4 regions of the Pseudarthrobacter sp. WHRI 8279 genome follow, and region 3 is predicted to be linked to each of the others. Evidence: riboswitches for the same ligand, from Rfam matches in the RefSeq annotation. Region 3 holds a riboswitch; each other region holds the start of a gene.
What was found. A riboswitch is a leader RNA that binds a small molecule or an ion and turns the genes downstream of it on or off. The one in region 3 is predicted to bind thiamine pyrophosphate.

Region 1 (4,777 bases), 1.1 Mb from region 3:
TCGCCGGCGCAGCGGGCCGTGACGGCAGGTTCGGCAATCTGGATAATGCCGGAGCCCCCGTTGCCGTTGCCATTGCGGCCGTTTCCGTTCCTGCCGTTGCCGCCGTTGCCGTTCTTGCCGGTGCTCCCGTTCCCGTTTTCCTTTTGGGGCTTGGATCCGGAGATGACAATTGCGTCGAACTCCTGCCCGATGTGGTTGACCAGGAGCGCCGCCTCCACGGTGTCCAGGGCCATGCGCTCCATCCGGGACGCCAACTGGTCCGAGCCGGCCATGATCTCGGGAAGCGAGGGCAGCGCATCACGGACCCAGCCGGGCACCTCGCCACCATTGCACAGGGCCTCGCAGGTCACCAGGACAAAGCGGTCCACCAGGCGGCGCAGAGGCGCGGTGGTGTGGGCGTAGGCCGCGCCAATGGCGGACTGAACGGCGTCTTCGGGGACCGTGCCGTCGAACGCCGTGTACGCAGCCCCCCGGAAGAGCATTCCCGCTGAATGCATAATGGCCAGCTGCCGGGGCTCGGTGGGGTCGAGGCTGCGAAGGTACTCGCCGTAGCTCACCTCACCGTCCCAGGGCTTTCCGAGGGCCTCCGTCTGGAGCCGGAAATGGTGCAGGGAACGCTCGTCCGGTGACGGCATGGTGCGGAGGATGCCCACTTTGCCGGCCAGCATCAGCTGCGCCGCCGCCATGCCCGTCATAAGCGAGATCTGGGCGTTCCAGTCCTCGACGGGCAGCTGCGGGGCCGCCGAAATCCGGTAGCCGCCGTCGGGAAGCTGGACAATCTCCTGGTCCGGCATGTTCAGGCTTGCGCCGTCCCGCGCGCGCTCCAGCGCCACGCGCTTTAGCCCCACCTCTTTGAGGAGGACCAGGACGGCGGAAGGGCTGCCGCCGTCCAGCTCCTCCTGGGCGCCCTTGTAGCTGAGCTTGGCGCGGCTGCGCATGCGGGCCCGCCTGACCGTGACGGCGGTGACTTCGGCGCTGGCGTCGAGCCGGAAATCCCAAACGAACGCCGAACAGTCCTGCCCCGGCAGGAGGCTTCCCGCGCCTTCGCTGATGACTTCCGGGTGCAGCGGAATGCGGCCGTCCGGGGTGTAGAAAGTCTGCCCCCGGCGCCGTGTCTCGGCGTCCAGCGGCCCGCCGGGAGCCACGAAGGCGGGAACGTCGGCGATGGCATACAGCACGCGGTAGCCGCTGCCGTCCCGCTCAATGTAGAGCGCCTGGTCAAGGTCGGTGGACGACGCCGGGTCGATGGTGATGAAGTCGATGGCGGTGAGGTCATGGGCTGGCAGCTGCAGTGCCGACACCGCGGCCTCGGCGTCCTTCACGGCATCTTTTGGATACTCGTTCGGCAGCTCAAGCTCCGTCCGCAGGGCGCTGAGTGCAGCCTCGAGGGCGTTGGTGTGCTCGTGGACATTGGGGGCCAGCCGATGATGTGACACGAAAATCAGCGTAGCCCGAATTTCGCAAATAGTGCACCGGGCCGCCCGCGGCTGCCCCGGAGATCCGGCTCCGCGTCAGGGGCGGGCAGCGTCCAGGGCGCCGAGCAGCGATGCGGCAGCGGCTGCCGGATCATCGGCTTCCGTGATGGCCCGGACCACAACGATCCTGCTGGCACCGGCCGCCACCACCTGCTCCACGTTGCCGTGGTCAATCCCGCCGATCGCGAACCAGGGCACGCCGCCGTCGGGCTTTCCCTGCCCCTGCGCCGCCGAGGCGGCGGCCGCATGCTTCACCAGGCCCAGGCCGACGGCGGCGCGGCCGGGCTTGGTGGGTGTTGCCCACAGGGGGCCCACGCAGAAGTAGTCGAGTGCGGCTGGGCCGGCGGCAGCGGCCAGGGCGGCGTCCACCTGGTCAGGGCTGTGGCTGGACAGGCCGATTGCGGCGTTCCCGTTCAGCAGCGTCCGGGCTGCCTTGAGGGGAAGGTCTTTCTGGCCGATGTGGAAGACGGGAGCGCCGGAGAGCACAGCAATATCCGCGCGGTCATTTACTGCCCACAGCCTGCCGTGGCGGACCGCTGCCTCCTTCAGGACGGCCAGGAGTTCCAGCTCCTCGGCGGCTTCGATGGATTTGTCCCGGAGCTGGATGGTGTCCACGCCGCCCGCGAATGCGGCATCCACGAACTGTTCGAAGTCGCCCTGGCGGCGGCGCGCATCCGTGCAGAGGTACAGGCGCGCATTGTGGATTCCGGCACTGCCTTCCGCATTGATAAAGGCGTCTGTACCGGACGGACGGGAAGCGGCGGCAGGGGGGTGGGACACATTCATGGGAGCCAGCCTAGTTCCTCTACACTGGGCTCGTACTGCGGGAGCCGCGGCAGCTGTCACAAAGCGCCGGGCTGAGAGGGCGTCAGAGCCGACCGCTTGACCTGATCCGGTTAATACCGGCGTAGGGAAGGAGACAATCGATGCCTCACGCACAAGGTGTGAGCAGCCGCCCTGTTCCCGGCTCCGCGATCACGGCGGATGTTGCCGTGATCGGCGGGGGAGCCATCGGCCACGGCATCGCCTGGGAGGCGAGGCGGTCGGGCCGTTCGGTGGTGGTGATCGATGACGCCCCGGGTTCGGGAGCCAGTTGGGCGGCCGCGGGGATGCTTGCCCCGGTGAGCGAGCTGCACTACCAGGAGGAGGACCTCCTGGAACTCATGCTCGATGCCTCCGCCCGCTGGCCGGGTTTCGCCGCGGACCTCGCCTCGGCCGCGGGTTCGGATCCGGGATATCTGACGACGCCGACCCTCGCCGTTGGTGCCGACGCCGCGGACAGACGCGCCCTGCTGGACCTGCGTGCCGTCCAGCTGTCCCACGGGCTCACGGTTGAACCGCTCACCATCCGCGAGGCCCGGCGCCGCGAGCCCCTGCTCAGCCCGGGCATTGCCTGTGCGCTGGATACCCCGGCGGACCACCAGGTGGATCCCAGGCTGCTGGTGGCCTGCCTCCGCCGCGCGTTGGCCCGGCCTTCCGGCGGGACGGCAGGCAACCGAAGTCATGTGCCGGGCGCCGTCGACGGATACGCGGTGCCGGACAAGGCAGCCGGCCTGCTCTGGAGGGACGGCGCCGTTGCCGGAGCAGTCCTGGAGGGCGGTGGGACCGTCCTGGCCGGGGAGACGGTGGTGGCCAACGGACTGCACGCCGCGGAACTCGCGGGACTGCCGGCAGGCCTGCACCTTCCACTGCGGCCGGTGCACGGGGACATCCTGCGGCTCGCAGTACCTGCCCACCTGCGGCCACTGGTGACCTCAACTGTCCGGGGGCTGGTCCGCGGGACCCCCGTGTATATCGTCCCCAGGCAGGACGGAACCGTGGTGGTCGGGGCAACCCAGCGTGAGGATGCGCTGGGAAGGGACGCAGGCTCCAGCGCGGGGGCAGTGTCTGCCGGGGGCGTGTACCAGCTTCTCCGCGACGCCCAGGTGCTTGTGCCCGCCGTCGCGGAGCTTGAGCTGCTCGAATGCACGGCACGTGCCCGTCCCGGCACACCGGATAACGCCCCGCTGCTTGGACGGGTGCCCCTGCCCGGCGAGCCCTCCGCAGGCCGCCATCCCGCTCCCGGAGGGCCCACCGCTCCGGGGGCCGGCGACGTGCCGGGGCTCATTGTTGCCACCGGGTTCTTCCGCCATGGCATCCTGCTCACCCCGGCCGCGGCCGCAATCTGCCGCGAACTCCTGGACGGCAGGGAAGACCCCCGCTGGGCCCCGTTCAACCCGGGCCGGTTCTGGGCGGCTCCCTCCCACCTGGCTGACGCGGCCCACCCACTCAACATTTAGGAGACAGCATGAACATCACCCTGAACGGAACCGGCCGCACCGTGGCCGGCGATTCGTCCATCGCGGCGCTCGTCAGCGAGGTCACGGGCCGTCCACTGGCTGCTGACGGCCGGGCCACGGACGGCCGGAAGCTGGGCGTGGCCGTGGCCCGCAATGCCCAGGTTGTGCCCCGCAGCCTGTGGTCCGCCACGGCGCTCGCCGAGGGCGACGACGTCGAACTTGTCACGGCAGTACAGGGAGGCTGACCACCATGACCGAAACCACCATCAACAGCAGCCAGCTCTCCGGCCTCAATGACCCGCTGGTCATTGACGGCGTCATCTTGGCATCCCGGCTCATCATGGGCACCGGCGGCGCACCCAGCCTCGACGGGCTGGGCGCCGCGCTCCTGGCTTCCGGCACTTCACTCACCACCGTGGCCATGCGCCGCTATTCGCCGGACGAGGCAGGCTCGCTCTTCCAGCTGCTGGTGGACCACGGCATTCGGGTCCTGCCCAACACGGCAGGGTGTTTTACGGCGCGTGACGCTGTCCTCACTGCCGAATTGGCCCGGGAAGCCCTCGAAACCGACTGGGTGAAGCTCGAGGTCATCGCAGACGAACACACCCTCCTGCCGGACGCCGTTGAGCTTGTGGACGCCACGGAGCAGCTGGTCAACAGGGGATTCAAGGTCTTCGCGTACACCAATGACGATCCCGTCCTGGCCCTGCGGCTCGAAAACCTCGGAGCCACCGCTGTGATGCCGCTTGGCTCGCCGATCGGGACCGGCCTGGGCATCCTCAATCCGCACAACATTGAACTCATTGTGTCCCGGGCCTCGGTCCCTGTGGTGCTGGACGCGGGCATCGGTACTGCCTCCGACGCCGCCCTCGCGATGGAACTGGGCTGTGACGCCGTGCTCCTGGCCACTGCGGTGACGCGGGCGCAGAACCCTGCCCTGATGGGGGAGGCCTTCAAGCACGCTGTCATCGCCGGTAGGCTGGCGAAAGCGGCGGGCCGCATACCCCGCCGTGAACACGCGCT
Region 2 (4,777 bases), 1.6 Mb from region 3:
GAGGTACTGTGCGTTGGAGTCACGACCGTTGCGAGTGGAGCTCGCGCCCTTTTTATGTGCCATCTGAAATGCCTGCCTCTAAATTCTGGGGAATCTGCTGAAAAACCTGAACAGTAACGGAAGGTTACTTGATACCAGTGATCTTGACCTTGGTCAGTTCCTGGCGGTGACCCTGGCGCTTCTTGTAACCGGTCTTGTTCTTGAACTTCTGGATCACAATCTTAGGACCACGGAGGTCCTGGAGGATCTCAGCCGTAACAGTTACCTTGGCCAGGTCAGCAGCGGCAGAGGTGACCTTGTCACCGTCAACCAGGAGCAGTGCGGGCAGCTGAATGGTGCTGCCAGCTCCACCGGCGACGCGGTTCAGGGTAACGAAGTCTCCAACGGAAACCTTCTCTTGGCGGCCGCCTGCGCGGACAATCGCGTACACCACTTGGGAACTCACTTCTCTCGACGTTTATTACAAATTTGCGTGCGGAACCCGGTTCCATAATTGGGTGGGCTCTCGCTGTGCCTCAACGCCGTGGGGTCATAACCCAAGTGTTGGCGTAAGCACCGAAGATCTAGAATACGCTAGTTTTGGCTTCGGCCGCAAATGAGGCTGGTTCCGGCGCGTTGTCTGTGATAGGAACCACAGCCCAGTCCGCACCCTTACCCGTGCCCCACCATAGTACCGGTGGGCGGCGCCGGCGGCAGTCAGGAATGAAGGCGCGGCGCGTCGAAAAAGTCCACTTCCAGGCGGCAGGACTGCCTGAACGCCGTCACCATGGCGTCCCGGTCCGCCGCCGAAGCGCTGCGGCCGGCCCCGTCAACAATAGTGACCGCCCTGCGGGTGGCCGCCGCAAAGTCCTCGTCAGCGTACGTGCGCAGCCACTCTGCGTAGGGGTGGCCTGCCGGTTCCCCGCCGGCCACGAACTCGGCGTGCAGCGTTGCGCCCACCTCGGCGTACAGCCAGAAGCAGGGCAGCACGGCTGCGGTGAGGACAGCGTAACTGCCCGAGGCCGACGCAGCGGCCAGGTGGTCCACGTAGGACTTGGTGACAGGCCCCAGCTGCGGGGCAACCGTCCGTGTACTCAGCCAGGAGCGGTGCAGCTCAGACTCGACCTCCAGGCATTGCGCCGCGGAACGTGCCCAGAAGAGCTGCTCATCCTCCGTGGGTGCCAGGGCGCTGGTCCGTGCGAGCACCCGCGAGTATCCGTTGAGGTAGATGGCATCCTGCGCGAGATAGTAGGCAAAATCCCTCTCCGGCAGGCTGCCCGCAACCAGTCCGCGGATGAATTCGAGCGCGTAGATGTCCGCCAGGTCCTTCCTGGCGTCCGCCCACAGCTGTGCAGCGAAGCTGCCCTCCCCACGCACCGCCGGCACGTGGTGGAAGTGGTGCACGGGTCCGTTGCCCGTCCCCACCTCCAGGGTTTCCGAGGCCTGCAGCGCCCCGGCCAGCCAGGGCTTGACCTCGCGGAGGGTGGCCTCCCAGTCGCCCAGCCGTGCCTGGACTGTGGCCATAGCCGCCGAGAGTGAACAGCCGGTGCCGTGGCTGTTGCGCGTTGCCACGCGCTGTCCCGGAACCACCACCACGTCCTGGTTCAGCCTGCCGCCGGCATCGACCAGCGCATCTGGGCACTGGTCCCCTGCCAGGTGCCCTCCCTTGACGAGCACCGTTGCCCCGGTGGCTGCCGAGAGCCGGTGTCCCTGTTCCACGGCGCCTTCCCAGCTCTCCTGCACCTCGCCGCCCACCAGCATGGCAAGCTCGGCCAGGTTGGGGGTGATGAGGTGGGCCAGGGGCAACAGCTCGCGGAGGGCTGCCTCGGCGGATTCCTGGAGCAGCCGGTCGCCGCTGGTGGCCACCATTACCGGGTCCAGCACCACGACGCCGGGACGCACCTTTTCGAGCCATGCCCGGACAGCTTCAATCACCGCGGCGTCGCCCAGCATCCCGATTTTTACGGCGTCGATGCTGATGTCGTCACTGAGGGCATCGAGTTGCTGGGTGAGGAAGGCTGCGGGGGGAACATGGACGCCGCGCACGCCGCGGGTGTTCTGCGCTGTGAGTGCGGTGATGGCGGCCATTCCGTAACCGCCGTGGGCTGCGATGCTTTTCAGGTCTGCCTGGATGCCGGCCCCGCCGGAGGGGTCAGAACCGGCGATGGCCAGGACCCGGGGCACGTCGCGGTACTGGCGGGCCTGCGCGTCAGGGGCAGAAGCAGCAGCAACTGCAGAAGAAGGCGCAGGTGTGCCCTGGAAGAAGGCAGTGGGCATTGCGAGAGTGGAAGACAAGAGACATCCCTTCGCCGGTGCTAGCCGGACAGGTTCAACGGGTCTGGATCTCAGCCGGCTCTCTGCGCGGCACCCCGTGTCGGTTCCCTAGCCTAGCTTTTTTGCGGTCCGCAGGCTGAAGGTGACACAGTGCGACCGCCGCGGGCTGGAACGCGCAGTTTGAACGGCGGGTTGAACGCGCGCCCTTAAGCAACGGATGCCCGGCCAGCCACTTCCTGTGGCTGGCCGGGCATCCGGTCACTGACTACTCCCGCTGCTGGATATCCGGTTCCTGGATCTCCAGCTTCTAGAGCTCTGAGGCGGGAACCCCGACGCCGAGGATAATCGGTGCGTCCTGCGGCTTGTCGCCGGCCGGCCTGGAAGCACCCGCCTGGTCTGTTGCCGGCGCCTTGGCTGCATGGGAATGCCCGGCCGCGGCGGCAGGAACATTTTCATGCTGCTGGACCGAGGTCTCATTGGCGGCTCCCTGCGCGCGGCTGGCACTGCGGTTGCGGCGTGCCCTGCGCGGGCGCGACTGCTCCAGGGTGTGGTCGGAGTAGTCCTTTTCCGCTGCGGCAGGCACCGGCCGCTGCTGCCGGCCAGTTTCAGCTTCCCGCCGTTCCCTGTCCCGTTCGGGCTGGGAGGCCTGGCGCGGAGCCTCTTCCGCCTCACGCCGGGCCGGCTGCCCTGCCGGCATTTCCGCCGGCGTTTCCACTGCCGTTTCGGCCGGCGTTTCAGCCGCTGGAGCGGGCTCGCCCAGGTGGGCGAAGGCCGCGGCAAGGCGGTCCAGGGTAAGGGCAGGCTTCGCCTGCTGCTCCTCTGCGTGCTCCACGAACGGCAGGACTACCTTCTCCCCGCCAAAGGTCAGGACGGCAGCGGGCCTGGACGCGTCGCCGTCGTGCTTCTCCGTTTCTGCAGGCGCTGGAGGCTGGGCCTGCGTTGCCTGCCTGGCGGCAGCCAACTCATCGTCATGCAGGTGGGCAGCGTGCGCAGCTGCCGCGATGTTGGCAAGGGCCAGCCTGGTGGCCTCCGCTTTCGCGTGCCGCTCGGCGTCCGTCGGATCGGGGTGGACCGTGTGGACGTGGACGGCGGCGGCCGGAGCGGCCTCCGGCTGCTGGCCGCCACGGCCGCGGCGGCGCTTCCGGTCAGGGCGGACACCGGGCTGGCTGCTGTCCGTGCGCTGGACCTCGGGGCGGTTGCCCTCGGCGCGTGCCTCCGGCCGGTGCTCGGAACGCTGCACGTGGTGCTCAGCGGCCACGATGTTGGCGCGGCGGTGCTCCACGGGGTCGTCGTGGGTGACCACGCCACGGCCGGCGCAGGCCTCGCACTGCTCGCCAAAGACCTCAAGGAGCCCCGTGCCCATGCGCTTGCGGGTCATCTGCACCAGGCCCAGTGAGGTGACCTCAGCAACCTGGTGCTTGGTGCGGTCACGGCCCAGGCACTCCACCATCCGCCGCAGGACAAGATCCCGGTTGGACTCGAGGACCATGTCGATGAAGTCGATGACGATGATGCCTCCGATGTCGCGGAGGCGGAGCTGGCGTACAACTTCCTCTGCGGCTTCCAGGTTGTTCTTGGTGACTGTCTCTTCCAGGTTGCCGCCGCTGCCGGTGAACTTGCCGGTGTTGACGTCCACCACGGTCATGGCTTCGGTCCGGTCAATCACCAGCGAGCCGCCGGAGGGCAGGAAGACCTTCCGCTCCAGGGCCTTGTGGATCTGCTCATCGATCCGCCAGGCACTGAAGATGTCCTGGTCCTTGGTCCACTTCTCGAGCCGGCCCACGAGATCCGGGGCGACGTAGGTGACGTACGCCTCGATGGTGTCCCAGGCTTCCTCGCCGGAGACGATCAGCTTGGAGAAGTCCTCGTTGAAGACGTCGCGGACCACCTTGATGGTGAGGTCCGGTTCGCCGTAGAGCAGCTCCGGGGCGAGGATCTTGGTGGACTTCGACTGGCTTTCGATGCCCTCCCACTGGGCACGGAGCCTGTTGATGTCGTGCGTCAGCTCTTCCTCGGACGCACCCTCCGCGGCTGTCCGCACAATCACGCCGGCGTGCTCCGGGAGGCGGTCCTTGAGGATCCGCTTCAGGCGGTTGCGTTCGACGTCGGGCAGCTTCCGGGAGATGCCGGTCATGGAGCCGCCGGGCACGTAGACGAGGTAGCGGCCGGGCAGGGAGATCTGGCTGGTCAGGCGTGCGCCCTTGTGGCCCACCGGGTCCTTGGTCACCTGGACCAGTACGGTGTCGCCGGACTTCAGTGCGTTCTCGATGCGGCGTTGCTTGCCCTCAAGGTTGACGGCTTCCCAGTTCACCTCGCCGGCGTACAGGACGGCGTTGCGGCCGCGGCCGATGTCCACAAACGCAGCTTCCATGGACGGCAGGACGTTCTGGACCTTGCCCAGGTACACGTTGCCGATCAGGGAGTCCTGCTGGGTCTTGGACACGAAGTGCTCAGCCAGGACGCCGTCTTCGAGGACGGCGATCTGGATTCTGTCGTCGCGCTGGCGGACGATCATCTGCCGGTC
Region 3 (4,777 bases):
GAACGCCTCCGGCGCGGCGGACGCCTGCTCCAAGGAGCCCCTGACCGCCGGCGGCAAGGTGGTGCTGGCCCAGTTCGGATCCAGGGGGTTCGACTACAACTATTCCTGCCTTTAGACCGGTGCAGGTGTCAGCTTCCCAGCCACACCATGTTCCATGTTCCGAGGGACACGGCTGCAATCACGGCTGTTCCCGCCATCACCACGCCCCCGGCTAGCACCCAGGCATCCAGCGCGCTGAAGGTGGATTCACGCGCCCACGTCCGGCGTCCGCCGCCGAAACCGCGGGCCTCCATGGTCACGGCCAGCCGTGACGCCCGGCGGATTGCCTGGACCAGGAGCCCGAAGCTCTGCCCCAACGTCGCCTTCAACCGCTGCATTGCGCTGCCCCGGGAACCCACACCCCGGGCCCGCCGGGCCATTCCTATGGTCTGCCACTCTTCCGCCATCAGGCCCACCAGCCGCATGGCCGCGAGCGTGCCCAGCACGAAGCGGTGCGGAAGGCGCGCCTTCTGCGCCAGCGCATCGGCGAGGTCCGTGGGGTCCGTGCAGCTCATCAGCAGCACGGCCGGAAGGGCGATGGCCAGCCCGCGCAGGGTGAAGCCCACCCCCAGCTCCAGCGAGCCTTCGCTCATGGTCCAGATGCCGACGTCGATCAGCGTCCTTCCGCTGTCCGGAGCCAGGATGGAGGTACTCCAGCCTCCCACGGCCGCGGCAAGGATCAGCGGCCAGCCGCGCTGCCACAGCAGCGTCACCGTCAGGCCAGCGAGAGGGAACAGCAGGAATTCGAAAGCCAGCGCCACCGATGCGGAAACCCAGTCGATCGAAAGGGCCAGTACGGCGGTGATGAGGAAGACGGCGGCGAACTTGCTCAGGGGATTGGCCCGGGCCAGCAGGGCCTGGTTGCCGCGCAGGTTCAGCTCCTGCCTCATGGCGCCACCGGTTCCGGGGCAGCCATGCGCAGCTCAGTGCCACCCAGCGCGGCCGTGAACTCGGCGTCGTGGGTTACGGACACCACTGCGGTGCCGGCATCCAAAAGCTCGGACAGGAACGAGGCCAGCTCCGCCCAGGTGTTCGCATCCTGGCCGAACGTCGGCTCGTCCAGCACCAGCACCTGGGGATGCGCTGCCAGCACGGTGGCCACGGAGAGACGCCGTTTCTCCCCGCCGGAGAGCGTATAGGGGTTTGCGTCCACGAGGTGGGTCAGCCGCAAACGCTCCAGCAGCTCGTCAACGCGTTCTTCCCCGTGTCCAAGGTGCCGCGGGCCGAAGAGCAGCTCATCCAGCACCCTCCCGGTGACGAACTGGTGCTCGGGTTCCTGGAACACGGTACCGATCCGCTCAATGAGCGCCTCGGCCTTCCAGGCGTAAGGGTCAATCCCGGCGCCGCGGCTGAGCTCCAGGGTTGCGGAAACCTTGCCTGCCACCGGCTCCAGGAGCCCCGCGAGGGTCAGCGCAAACGTTGACTTGCCCGCACCGTTGGGACCCGTGATGGCCAGCGCCTGCCCGGCCCGGACCTGCGCGGAAATGTCCTGCTGGACGGGGACCGGGGGTATTTTCCGAAAGCCGCTGCGGCGGGGGCGTTCGCGAGAGACCGCAAGTTTCTCGGCCGCCAGCAGCAGGGCTCCGGAGGGGGCGGCCGGGCTTGCTGACCGGGCCCGCGTCTGCGGAACGTACCCGGGCACCCACACGCCTGCCGCGGCCAGCATGGTCCGGGCTTCGGCGAGCACCTGGTCCGGAGGGCCGTCAAGCAGCACGGCATCATCGGTGGCGCTGCCCGGCTGCAGCACCACGATCCGGTCCACCAGGTCCTTCCACACAGCCACCCGGTGCTCCACCACAACCAGCGTGGCACCGGTTTTGTCCAGGCAGCGGCCCACGGCGTCGCGGACTTCCAGCACACCGGCCGGGTCCAGGTTCGCTGTGGGCTCGTCAAGCAGGATCAGGCCCGGCCGCATGGCAAGGATCCCTGCCAGCGCAAGGCGCTGTTTCTGTCCGCCGGACAGGGCCGACGTCGGATGGTCCAGCGGCAGGTGGGAAAGTCCGACGTCGTCCAGCGCTTCGTGCACGCGGGCCCAGATGGCGTCGCGGGGCACGGCAAGGTTTTCGGCGCCGAAGGCGACGTCGTCGCCAACGCGGGAAAGGACCACCTGCGTCTCCGGGTCCTGCTGCATCAGTCCCGCCCGGCCGCGCTGCTCCCGGGGCACGGCGCCGTCAACCAGCAGTGAGCCCGTCTCGTCGGAGTCCCCGGTGTCGCCGCCGTCGTCGTTTATGTCCCCCAGCACCCCTGCCAGGGCGTGGAGGAGCGTGGACTTGCCGGCACCGGAAGGTCCCAGGAGAAGCACCCGCTCCCCCGGGCGGACCTCCAGGTCGAGGGCACGCACGGCCGGCCTGGTGCGCCCTGCATGGCGCCAGCCCCAGCCACGGGCCGTGACGGCAGCCGGACGCACCGGGGTCGATGCCTCATGCCGCGAAGGGGCGCCCATCAGGAGAAGACAGGCTCCGTTGCCGCCTTGCGTGATGCAAAGGAGCTCAGGACACCAGTCCTGGCCAGGCCGCGGGTGGCAACCCAGGACAGCGCCCCGGCGATGATGGCGCCGGAGATGGCGGTGAAGATGATGTACGCCAGCTTGTCGCCGGCGGCGTAGGCAATGTTCCAGCCCCACGGTGCGAACGAGTCGTTCAGGCCGCAGAAAAGACCGGCGGCAGCGCCTGCCAGCAGGGCTACGGGCAGGTTGAACTTCCGGTACACGAAAATGGCGAAGATGATCTCCGCGCCAAGGCCCTGAACGAACCCGGAGAACAGTACGGACGCCCCGTACTGGGAGCCCATGAGCAGTTCACCGGTGGCTGCCACCGTCTCGCAGAAGAGCGCAGCGCCGGGCTTGCGGATGATAAGCATGCCCAGGACAGCCGGAATCATCCAGCCTCCGGCGATCAGGCCGGTCAGGGGCGGGTAGACGGCATTCATGGGCCCGGAGACCGCGGCGGCACCCTGGGACCAGGCCCAGAAGATGACGCCGCCGGCGACGGCGATGAGGGCCGCCACCACGATGTCCACGACGCGCCAGGACTTGCCGGCGGGCTTCTTGATTGCTGTTGTTGCCATGTAGTCCTCCTGAGGAACAGGAGGGGAAAGTGGGCGCGGTTTCCGGCACTGCTGCCGCTGCGCGCACTTCGAGAACTCGACTCCCTTGCGCCGGTACTAACCGGATCAGGTTCGAGGGTCTGCGGCTGTCCGCACTCTCAGCGCCCACCTGCGGTCCCTGGCATGGCCAGTGATGCCGACGGCGGCGCTCCCCTGTCGTTGAATGATTCTGTTTGGTGAAATATCCGCCCTGTTGGGCGTGGTTCAGTTTACCGCAGGGAGGGGTAGATTGTGGGCCATGACTGCGAATCCACCAGATATGACCGGGTACGATCCAGATTCCCAGGCTGCCCAGCCGGAGGGATCCCTGGAAGCACTGATTGCCCGGATTGAGGCGGAGGTCCGGGAGTTGCAGTTTCCCGGCTTTTCCATGGATGACGCCCTGAACCTGGGGCTGCTCCTGGTGGAGTTGGGCAAGGAACGCGGGCTGCCCATCGCCATCGACATCAGCAGGGGCGAGCAGGCCCTCTTCCACGTTGCCCTGCCGGGGGCAACGCCGGACAACATGCACTGGATCGGGGCCAAGAAGCGGACCGCCGCCCGGTACGAGGCCCCTTCCCTGCTGGTGGGGCTGCGCGCCAGGCTCCAAGGAGGACGGATCGAAGACAACGCCTGGTTCGACCAGACCCGCTACGCCGCGCACGGCGGCTCCTTCCCCCTGTATGTCACCGGAGTGGGTGCCGTGGCAACCGTCACCGTGTCCGGTTTACCGCAAGTGCAGGACCATGACCTGGTTGTCGAGGCCCTCCGTGACATCCTCGGGCAGGCCGGCGCGGACTGACGGGTACGCCGTCGCCGCCCCCGCGTGCATGGACACCCCCGGGGCGGCGGGAGTACATTCGAGCCGAGTGGCGGGTATTCCATCCAGGAGGGCGTCGTGACCGGTCCAGCATCCGAGAACCAGGTCCGGGCGGCGCTGGACAAAGCCTCGGACGAGATGCTTTTCATCGGCCCGGACCACCCCTACTATCCGCTGCTTGCGGAACTGGTGGCCGTCGTCGGGAAATCCTGGCAACAAGGCTACGAGCACGGCCGCCGCGGAGGCCCGCCCACAAACCCGTACGCGTGGAACGGCGCGGGAGGATAGCAGCCTGCGTTCACTGCGCAGCCTGGGTTCAGCGCGCCGGCGCCCGGCCCCAGCAGAATACAAAGGCTGCTTAGCATTTATTAGTAATCATGCTTACTATGTTGTCTCCAGCGTTTGAGGAGTACAGCACATGGCAGCCAGCATCCGCATGAAAGGCGCCCGCACAGGCCTGCAGAACGCTGCCCTCGGAACGGGCGCCGTTTTCAGCCTGGCCGGCATCCTGGGATTCATTCCCGGCGTTACCTCCAATCATGGCTCGCTCCGCCTGGCCGGCCACGCATCGGAAGCGCTGCTGCTCGGGGTCTTCCAGGTGTCCGTCCTCCACAACGCCGTCCACCTGCTCTTTGGGGCTGCCGGCATCCTGATGTCGCGCTCCCACCCGCAGGCACGGAACTTTCTCATTTACGGCGGCGTCATCTACCTGGTCCTTTGGCTGTACGGGCTCCTGGTGGGAGATCCCATCCCTGCGAACTTCATCCCCGCGAACCATGCGGACAACTGGCTCCACCTGGTTCTTGGCCTGGCGATGATTGCCCTGGCCATCAT
Region 4 (4,777 bases), 1.5 Mb from region 3:
CTACGATGCCCTGTTCCTGCGCCGCCACGGTTTCGATCCCGTTGCCGAACCCATCGAGTCCTCGTTCGAGGAGGACACCCGCATCCTGCTGAGCTCCCTGGGGGACGACGGCAGGGGTACCGCCGGCGGGCACGTCGTGGCGCATGCGCAGGGCGCCATCGCGGCCATGATGGCCGCCGTCGAACGCCCGGACCTTGTCCACTCGCTGACCCTGGTAGAGCCGGCCTGCCTCTCCCTGACCGCTGAACTGCCGGCCACGGCAGCGCACATCGCGCTGATGCAGCCTCTTCTCGACGTCCGGCATCAATTGAGTGACGAGGATTTCCAGCGCGAATTCGTCCGCAGGGTCTATGCCACGGACCTGCAGCAGCCGGTGACCGCAGAGGAGAAGCGCTCCGCCAGGAGGCTGCGGCTGCAGGCACCTTCCTGGGAAGCCCCGCTGCACATCGTGCCCGGCGTGCCGACGCTTGTCCTGACCGGCGGCTGGGAGCCGCTGTACGAAGAGATCGCAGGCTACCTCCGCGAGACAGGGGCGTTCCACCGCACGGCCGCCGGCGGCCACCGGCCCCATGACTCCGTTGAAGGGGACCGCATCATCCGCGCGTTCATCAGCGACGCCAGCCGCCTGCAGGCGCGCGCCTCCTGACGCTTGGCCTGATCCATATAAGTCCGTCCGGCCGGCCCCCAATGACCAGCCGGACGGAACCTGCGGGCTGCTACCGCCGGCCGCCCGGCGGAACGCTCAGCGCCGGAAGGTAAACCTTCCCGCCAGCGGCCAGGAATTCCTCGCTCTTGCCCCGCATGCCGGCTGCGGCTTCAGGCAGGGCGGCCTGGGCCTCTGCGGAGCCGTATTCGTCCCTGATGTCCTGGCTGATCCGCATGGAGCAGAACTTGGGCCCGCACATGGAGCAGAAGTGGGCGGTTTTCGCCGGTTCGGCCGGAAGGGTCTCGTCGTGGAAGGCCTCGGCCGTCTCCGGGTCCAGCGACAACGCAAACTGGTCACGCCACCGGAACTCGAAGCGTGCCTTGGAGAGCGCGTCATCCCGTTCATGCGCGCCGGGATGGCCCTTTGCCAGGTCCGCGGCGTGCGCGGCGATCTTGTACGTGATCACTCCCGTCTTGACGTCGTCCCTGTTGGGCAGTCCCAAATGCTCCTTGGGGGTGACGTAGCACAGCATTGCCGTGCCGTAGCGGGCAATTTCCGTTGCGCCAATGGCTGAGGTGATGTGGTCATAGCCCGGCGCCACGTCGGTCACCAGAGGGCCCAGTGTGTAGAAGGGCGCGCCCTTGCACAGCTCCTGCTGGCGTTCAACGTTCTCCCGGACCAGGTGGAACGGGACATGGCCCGGGCCCTCCACCATCACCTGGACGTCGTACTCCCAGGCGCGCTGCGTGAGCTCGGCGAGGGTGTCCAGTTCGGCAAACTGGGCTGCATCGTTGGCATCGGCCGTGGCCCCCGGCCGGAGCCCGTCACCCAGGGAAAACGCGACGTCGTACCTCGCGAAGATCCCGCAGAGCTCGTCGAAGTGCGTGTACAGGAAATTTTCCCGGTGATGGGCCAGGCACCAGCCGGCCATGATGGACCCGCCGCGGGAGACGATGCCGGTGACGCGGTTGGCGGTCAGGGGAACGTACCGGAGCAGCACGCCTGCGTGGATGGTCATGTAGTCCACGCCCTGCTCGCACTGCTCGATTACGGTGTCACGGAAGATCTCCCAGGTCAGGGCGTTGGCTTCGCCGTTGACCTTCTCCAGGGCCTGGTAGATGGGGACGGTGCCGATGGGAACCGGGGAGTTGCGGATGATCCATTCCCGGGTGGTGTGGATGTCATCCCCGGTGGAGAGGTCCATGACGGTGTCTGCGCCCCACCGTGTTGCCCACTGCAGTTTGTCCACCTCTTCGGCGATCGAGCTGGTGACCGCGGAGTTGCCGATGTTGGCGTTGATTTTCACCAGGAAGGCCTTGCCAATGATCATCGGCTCGGATTCCGGGTGGTTGATGTTATTGGGAATGATGGCCCGGCCCGCGGCCAGTTCGCTGCGGACCAGTTCCACATCGCAGTTCTCGCGCAGCGCCACGAAGCGCATCTCCGGGGTGATCACGCCCTGCCGTGCGTAGTGCATCTGGGTGACGGTCCGGCCGTCGACGGCGCGGCGGGGCACCGGAGGTGCTCCCTTCCACTCTGCGCTGGCGGCGCCGCGGCGCACAGCCGAGCGGCCGTCGTCGAGCAGGTTCCTTTCCCTGCCGCTGTACGCTTCCGTGTCTGCCCGCTCTTCGATCCAGTCCTTGCGGACAGGAGGAAGGCCTTGAACGGGGTCGCTCCCCGGACCGGCGGTCCGGTAGGTCCGGAACGGCTGGTTTGGCACGCCGTTGGGTGACGGCTCCAACTTAATTTCGGTCACGGGAACACGGATCCCGTTCCCGGTGTCCTCAAGGTATGCCAGGGAGTGGGATTTCAGGGATTGCGTTACGGGGGGCTGGTTGCCGGCAGGGCCGGCACCCGTGTTGTTGAGGGCAGGGTTCAGCTGCTGATGGGGTGTACTCAAGGAATACTCACTTCCTTCGCCGGCATTACCCGGACAGGTTCGACGGTCGCAGGCTGCGGCAGCCCGATCTCAGCCCCTGCAGGGGCACCCGTGTGGTCAGGATGAAAGCTACCACACGCCTTGACGCGGGGCGTGTCACATCACGCGGTGCTAGCCTGTCCGGGCGGGAAAGAGGCAAATTCATGGCAGAAATTATCGAGTTCACGGGGACGGTGCTGACCGGGCCGGACACTGAGCGGCACGGGCTCTGGTCCGTTGGCGGGCGGCTGACGTTCCGCCGGCCGGCAACGGCCCCGGACAGGATTCTGGCGGGATTCGTGCTGCCTGGCTTTGTGGATGCGCACTGCCACATCGGGCTGGGCGCCGGCGGGCCGGTGGATGCTTTGACGGCCGAAGAACAGGCACGGACGGACCTGGACGCCGGCACCCTGCTGGTCCGCGACGCAGGTTCCCCTGCGGATACCCGATGGCTGCAGGGCAGGAAGGACGTCCCGGTGCTGATCCGCGCCGGCCGCCACGTTGCGCGCACTCGCCGGTACCTGCGGGGGTTCGCGGAAGAAGTGGAACCTGAGGGCCTGGTGGAAGCCGTGCGTAAGCAGGCCAGGGAAGGTGACGGGTGGGTCAAGCTTGTGGGGGACTGGATTGACCGCGACGCCGGCGACCTGGCGCCTTCGTTTCCTGACGGCGTCGTCCGTGACGCCGTCAACGCCGCCCACGATGAGGGCGCGCGCGTAACGGCGCACTGCTTCGCGGAAGAGACGCTCGACGACGTGCTGGACGCCGGCATCGACTGCGTCGAGCACGCCACGGGGCTCCTGCCGCGGCACCTGCCCCGGTTCGTGGAGCAGGGGGTGCCCATTGTGCCCACCCTGGTCAACATCGCCACCTTCCCCGACATCGCAGCGCAGGCTTTACCCAAGTTCCCGCGGTATGCGGCGCATATGCGTTCATTGTGGGAACGCCGGGAGGAACGGGTCCTAGAGGCGTTCGAGGCAGGCGTGCGGATCTATGCCGGGACCGACGCCGGCAGCGTGATCAGGCACGGCAGGATCGGCGACGAGATCCTGGCCCTTCACGCAGCCGGACTGCCCATGGCCTCCGCCTTGGACGCCGCGTGCTGGGGCGCGCGGGAGTGGCTGGGTGCGGAGGGCCTGGAAGAGGGAGCACGGGCAGACGTGGTCCTGTGCCGGGAGGACCCGCGTAAGGTGCCGGAGGCGGTCAACGGCCTGGCACACGTGATCCTGGGCGGACGGGTGATCCGCTGAAGGCAAGTTCCTGGGACTTGGAATAAATTGAAGCTTCAAGTAATTTTAAGAGTGTAAGGGCTGCCAACCGGAAGCCCCACAGCACCGGGAGTTTTCAATGAATGCACAAGCCGCCAGCCAGGATCTTCTTCCTGCCGATCTCGCCATGGGCACCGTGATGCTCAAGGTGGGCGACATGAAGGTGATGACCGATTACTACCAGCGGGCCCTCGGTTTAGAGGTCATTGCCGAGCAGGACGGCGGAATCTACCTGGGCCGGCTGCAGAAGCCGCTTGTGCACCTGGCCCCCGCGCCCGGGCTGAACCTGCCGGGCAGGGGAGAAGCCGGCCTCTTCCACACGGCGTTGCTGTTTGAGAACCAGGCAGACCTGGCCGCCACCATCGCCACGGCCGCCCGGTTCGAACCACGCTCGTTCACGGGCAGCGCCGACCACCTTGTCAGTGAGGCCTTCTACTTCAACGACCCCGAAGGCAACGGCATCGAGCTCTACTGGGACCGGCCGCGCAGCAACTGGTCCTGGAACGGCGCGGACGTGGTGATGGACAGCCTGGCCCTCCCGCCGCAGCGGTACCTTGAGCAGCACCTCACCGAAGAGTCCCTGGAGCGCCAGGCCGGGTCCGTGGCCGGCGTGGGCCACGTGCACCTCCAGGTGGGCGACGTGCAGACGGCGCGCGACTTCTACGTGGGTACCCTCGGGTTCGAAAAAACCGCCGGGTGGCATGGGCAGGCCCTCTTTGTTTCCGCGGGCCGCTACCACCACCACATGGCGATGAACGTTTGGAACAGCCGCGGGGCGGGGCCGCGCAAGGACACCCTCGGCCTGGGTGAGGTCCTCATCGAGGTGCCGTCAGGGGACGACGTCGGCTCTCTCGCCGACCGCCTCAAGGTTGCCGGTGTTGCCGCCCACCACACCGGAGCGGAACTCCGGTTCGAGGATCCGTGGCGCAACCGCATTCGCGTAGCGGT

Region 1: another riboswitch for thiamine pyrophosphate. It lies ahead of ABRP28_RS08485 (FAD-dependent oxidoreductase); the one in region 3 lies ahead of ABRP28_RS13985 (ECF transporter S component).
Region 2: another riboswitch for thiamine pyrophosphate. It lies ahead of thiD (bifunctional hydroxymethylpyrimidine kinase/phosphomethylpyrimidine kinase); the one in region 3 lies ahead of ABRP28_RS13985 (ECF transporter S component).
Region 4: another riboswitch for thiamine pyrophosphate. It lies ahead of thiC (phosphomethylpyrimidine synthase ThiC); the one in region 3 lies ahead of ABRP28_RS13985 (ECF transporter S component).

Annotation. Positions count from the first base shown of each region.
Region 1 covers NZ_CP168162.1:1,874,907-1,879,683, reverse strand. The annotation lists gene ABRP28_RS08495 (RNB domain-containing ribonuclease) at 1-1,436, opposite strand, end outside; gene thiE (thiamine phosphate synthase) at 1,512-2,261, opposite strand; TPP riboswitch at 2,289-2,406, shown strand; gene ABRP28_RS08485 (FAD-dependent oxidoreductase) at 2,402-3,754, shown strand; gene thiS (sulfur carrier protein ThiS) at 3,763-3,999, shown strand; gene ABRP28_RS08475 (thiazole synthase) at 4,005-4,777, shown strand, end outside.
Region 2 covers NZ_CP168162.1:1,434,240-1,439,016, forward strand. The annotation lists gene rpmA (50S ribosomal protein L27) at 1-63, opposite strand, end outside; gene rplU (50S ribosomal protein L21) at 125-433, opposite strand; gene thiD (bifunctional hydroxymethylpyrimidine kinase/phosphomethylpyrimidine kinase) at 697-2,256, opposite strand; TPP riboswitch at 2,264-2,361, opposite strand; gene ABRP28_RS06495 (Rne/Rng family ribonuclease) at 2,561-4,777, opposite strand, start outside.
Region 3 covers NZ_CP168162.1:3,024,757-3,029,533, forward strand. The annotation lists gene ABRP28_RS13970 (hypothetical protein) at 1-115, shown strand, start outside; gene ABRP28_RS13975 (energy-coupling factor transporter transmembrane component T) at 129-929, opposite strand; gene ABRP28_RS13980 (ABC transporter ATP-binding protein) at 926-2,482, opposite strand; gene ABRP28_RS13985 (ECF transporter S component) at 2,482-3,105, opposite strand; TPP riboswitch at 3,170-3,309, opposite strand; gene ABRP28_RS13990 (heme-degrading domain-containing protein) at 3,383-3,925, shown strand; gene ABRP28_RS13995 (hypothetical protein) at 4,022-4,231, shown strand; gene ABRP28_RS14000 (DUF4383 domain-containing protein) at 4,362-4,777, shown strand, end outside.
Region 4 covers NZ_CP168162.1:1,528,270-1,533,046, reverse strand. The annotation lists gene ABRP28_RS06980 (alpha/beta hydrolase) at 1-646, shown strand, start outside; gene thiC (phosphomethylpyrimidine synthase ThiC) at 717-2,546, opposite strand; TPP riboswitch at 2,541-2,648, opposite strand; gene ABRP28_RS06970 (amidohydrolase family protein) at 2,729-3,811, shown strand; gene ABRP28_RS06965 (VOC family protein) at 3,909-4,777, shown strand, end outside.